DNA from 2 places in the Pseudarthrobacter sp. YAF2 genome. Region 2 is predicted to be linked to the other one. Evidence: riboswitches for the same ligand, from Rfam matches in the RefSeq annotation. Region 2 holds a riboswitch; the other holds the start of a gene.

Region 1 (2,195 bases), on a different contig from region 2:
GCGGTGGGTGTTGAACACCGGATGCTGCAGGTAGTCGGAGGAACGCTCGACTGCGGTCTCCAGCGCAAAGCCAGCGTGATCGGCAATCGTGCCACCGAAGATCCCGGCAACCTCGGCGACGATGGCCGGCGTCGTGGTTTCGTCCAGGGAGATGCCCACCGTGTCGGCGTCGATGAGGCGCAGGTTGATGCTGCGTGCCTCGGCGTCGGCCATGATGGCGGCCGCGCGTCCGGGGACCCGCACAGTCAGGGTGTCGAAGAAGCTCTGGTGCAGGACCTTGACTCCCGCAGCAGCAAGCGAGGCAGCCAGGCTGCGGGCGTGGCCGTGGGCCGTTTCGGCGATCGCCTTCAGGCCGTCCGGGCCGTGGTAGACGGCGTACATGGAGGCGACGATGGCCAGCAGCGCCTGCGCGGTGCAGATGTTGGACGTCGCTTTTTCGCGGCGGATGTGCTGCTCACGGGTCTGCAGCGCCAGGCGGTAGGCGGGAACACCGGCGTCATCCTTGGACACGCCCACCAGACGGCCGGGCAGCGACCGCTCCAGGCCCTTGCGGACAGCCATATACGCGGCATGCGGGCCGCCGAAGAACAACGGCACGCCAAAACGCTGGGCGGAACCGACCGCAATGTCCGCGCCCTGCTCGCCCGGAGGCGTGATCAGGGTCAGCGCCAGCAGATCCGCGGCAACGGTGACCAGAGCGCCGCGCTCCTTGGCGGCTGCGATGACGCCGGACTGGTCCCAGACCCGGCCCGAAACGCCGGGCTGCTGCAGCACGATGCCGTTAATGTCGCCCTCGGGCAGGCCTTGGGACAGGTCCGCAACCTCGACCTCGAAGCCGAGCGCCTCGGCCCGGCCCTGGACGATGGCAATGGTCTGCGGCAGCACGTCGATGTCCAGGACGGTCTTGCCGTCGGCGGCGGGCTTGGCCTTGTTGGACCGGCGCATCAGCAGCACGGCTTCCGCCACGGCGGTGGCTTCATCCAGCAGCGAGGCGTTGGCGATGGGCAGTCCCACCAGGTCCTGGACCATGGTCTGGAAATTCAGCAGTGCCTCGAGCCGGCCCTGCGAGATCTCAGGCTGGTACGGGGTGTAGGCGGTGTACCAAGCCGGCGATTCCAGGATGTTCCGGCGGATCACCGGCGGCGTGACGGTGTCGTAGTAGCCCTGTCCGATCAGTTGCACGGCCGTTTTGTTCTTTGCGGCCAGCTTCCGGAGTTCGGTGAGGACTTCCACTTCGCTGAGGGCGTCCTGCAGGCGAAGGGCGGTTTCCTGGCGGATGACTTTAGGAACGGCGGTGTCAACCAGGGAGTCGACAGTGTCGTAGCCAACGGCTTTGAGCATGGTGTCGACGTCGGCCTGGCGGCGCGCGCCAATATGGCGGTCTACGAAGGTGGTGGAGGCTGGGCTAACCGGCACGAAGGAACTCCATTTACTCAGGCGGCGCAGGGTACGCCACAGCTAGTCGGGTTCCTCCCCGCTCTGTATTGGACCTGAGAGTTTCCGCGGTTCCTGCCTGGCAGGACCCGCTTGCACCGTCGGTGAGCACAGCAGCTCCGCGCCCCAATCGGGACAGGAGAACCGCCTGCTGCTTTCCAGAGGTGCCTCGCCGCGGCGGTACGGGGGCCTGCGAGATTCCTGGGGAGGATTTGCTCCTACGGCGCCTGCCTGTACACCGGCAGAACTCTCCCGCCGCAGATCAAAGGCTATTCACTTGTTGGACCAGTCATGTACTGGATCATTCGGGCCGGTGACAGCCCTCACAACATTCCATTGTCCTATGCCGCAACCCTTCCCGGCAAATGGCGAAGGCTACCTGCGGAGCCGCTCCAGAGCTGCCAGGAGTTCCGCCACGTCAGCGTCCGCTCCCCCTTGCGGCGCCGGGCCGACGGACAGCATGGCATTGAAATACAGCCCGTCCCCCATGTAGAGGACCGCCTTAGCCAGCCCCGGCCCCACATCGGCCGCGATCTCATCCAGCCACCGCTGCTGGATAGCTGCGAAACGCCGCCGCGTTTCCTGGTGCGCCACCTCCGCAAGCCTGGTGGCGGCGACGATGGCCCGGTCCAGCGGAGTGTCCGCCCACACGGAGGACCGAATGAAGTAGGCAGCCGCCCCCTCGCCGGCCGCGGCCATGGCATCGGCGTCCTCCTTGGCCAGCCCGTCCAACCGGTCCAGCAGCACCTCAATGAGCGCTT
Region 2 (2,195 bases):
CACGAAGATCACGGATGGTCCGGCCGCGGAGATGGTCTTGCCGGATCCCATGAACAGGCCGGTGCCGATCGCTCCGCCGATCGCGATGAGCTGGATGTGCCGGTTGGTGAGCTGCCGCTCCAGGTGGGGAGGCTCGCTGCGGGCTGCCGCAGTGCCGCCTTGGTTGCGGGCTGGTTCGCCGTTGGACGTGGGGGGATGAATCGCCATGAGGAACTCCATCGATAAAGCGGCCTTTTCGGGGCCGCAAAAGATTTGGTTCCTCCCCGCTCTGTAGTAAACCTGAGAGTTTCCGCAGCCCAGGGCCGCTTGCACCGTCGGTGAGCCAGGGACATGCCTGGCTGCTTTCCAGAGTTGCCTGTCCGCGGCGGTACGTGGGCCTGAGAGTTTCCTGGGGAGGATTTGCTCCTACGGCGCCTGTTGAATGTACCGGGCAGGGCTCTCCCGCCGCAGGTCGAAGGCATGTTCAGTTGGACGCCGCAGCCCTGGGGGCCGCGGCGGGTCATGCGATGGGATGGGCGCCGGCTGGTGTGCCGCTCCGGATACGTTGAGCCGGCCACCGGCGGCGCCAGTCCCGGGGTTCAGTGTGGTGTCCGTCACGATCGAAAGTCAAACTTGTCCCGACGCACGCGGGACGGAAGGGTGCCACGTTCCGGGTCCGCTCCCTGCGGCAGTCGCCCGATTTGCCACCGGCGGCTAATCCCGATACCTTGTGAGCCGAATCACCCACATTTGAATAAGCCTTTCGAGCTGTGACGGGAGAGTCCTCCCGGCGAAACACCGGGCAGGCGCCGTAGGAGCAAATCCTCCCCAGGAATCTCTCAGGCCCCCGTACCGTCATGGCGAGGCGACTCTGGAAAGCAACCAGGCTTGTGCTTGGTTCACCGACGGTGCAAGCGGTCCCCTGCCAAGAGCAGGCAACGCGGAATCTCTCAGGTCCAATACAGAGCGGGGAGGAACCCATCCCATGCCGTGCCATCCTTGGCCGGCCAGAACTGGAGTTCCTCATGACGATTCAATCGCATCCAACATCGTTTGTTGACCGCCATATCGGCGCACGCCGCCAGTCCGACGTCGACACCATGCTCAAAGCCGTGGGCTACGACAGCGTGGATGGCCTCGTTGACATCGCCGTTCCCGCGTCCATCCGCCAGGAAACTGCGCTCAAGCTGAGCGAAGCCCTTAGCGAGGTGGAGGTCCTTGCCGAGCTGCGCCGGATCGCCGGCAGGAACAAGACCGCAGTCCAGATGATCGGCCAGGGCTACTACGACACCGTGACCCCGCCGGTGATCCGCCGCAACATCCTGGAATCGCCGGCTTGGTACACCGCCTACACCCCGTACCAGCCGGAAATCTCGCAGGGCCGGCTCGAGGCACTGCTGAACTTCCAGACCATGGTGCAGGACCTTACGGCCCTCCCCGTGGCCAACGCCTCGCTGCTGGATGAGGCCACCGCCGTGGCCGAGGCCGTGCTGCTGATGCGCCGGGCCAACAAAAACAAGACGGCCAAAGACGGCAAGACCGTATTGGACGCCGACCTCCTCCCGCAGACCATCGCCATCGTCCTGGGCCGCGCCGAGGCCCTGGGCTTCGAGGTGGAAATCGCCGACCTCACGGGCGGCCTGCCCGACGGCGACATTAACGGCGTGGTCCTGCAGCAGCCCGGCGTCTCCGGCCGCGTCTGGGACCAATCCGCGGTCATCGCCGACGCCAAGGACCGCGGCGCCCTGGTCACGGTCGCAGCCGACCTGCTGGCCCTCACCCTCATCACCCCGCCGGGCGAGCAGGGCGCGGACATCGCCGTCGGCTCCACCCAGCGTCTTGGCGTGCCGTTGTTCTTTGGGGGGCCGCACGCCGCCTACATGGCCGTTCGCGACGGCATGGAACGCACGCTCCCCGGCCGCATCGTGGGCGTGTCCAAGGACAACGCCGGCGCGCCCGCCTACCGCCTGGCCCTGCAGACCCGCGAGCAGCACATCCGCCGCGAGAAGGCCACCTCCAACATCTGCACCGCGCAGGCACTGCTGGCCATCGTCTCCTCCTTCTACGCCGTCTACCACGGCCCCGACGGCCTGAAGGCGATCGCCGAAACCGTCCACAACAACGCAAGGGTCCTGGCTACCGCCCTCACGGCCATGGGCCGCGAACTGGTGTCCGACACCTTCTTCGACACCATCACCGTCCGCGTCCCCGGCAAA

The links. A riboswitch is a leader RNA that binds a small molecule or an ion and turns the genes downstream of it on or off. The one in region 2 is predicted to bind glycine.
Region 1: linked by a shared signal. The riboswitch ahead of AB4Y79_RS21030 (glycine dehydrogenase (aminomethyl-transferring)) and the one ahead of AB4Y79_RS15870 (glycine dehydrogenase (aminomethyl-transferring)) in region 2 are both predicted to bind glycine.

What each region holds. Positions count from the first base shown of each region.
Region 1 covers NZ_JBFRDA010000029.1:30,814-33,008, reverse strand. Annotated here, with positions in the region: partial or broken gene AB4Y79_RS21030 (glycine dehydrogenase (aminomethyl-transferring)) at 1-1,416, opposite strand, end outside; glycine riboswitch at 1,603-1,699, opposite strand; gene AB4Y79_RS21025 (TetR/AcrR family transcriptional regulator) at 1,810-2,195, opposite strand, start outside.
Region 2 covers NZ_JBFRDA010000015.1:477-2,671, reverse strand. Annotated here, with positions in the region: gene cycA (D-serine/D-alanine/glycine transporter) at 1-207, opposite strand, end outside; glycine riboswitch at 259-355, opposite strand; glycine riboswitch at 356-454, opposite strand; glycine riboswitch at 744-844, shown strand; partial or broken gene AB4Y79_RS15870 (glycine dehydrogenase (aminomethyl-transferring)) at 1,005-2,195, shown strand, end outside.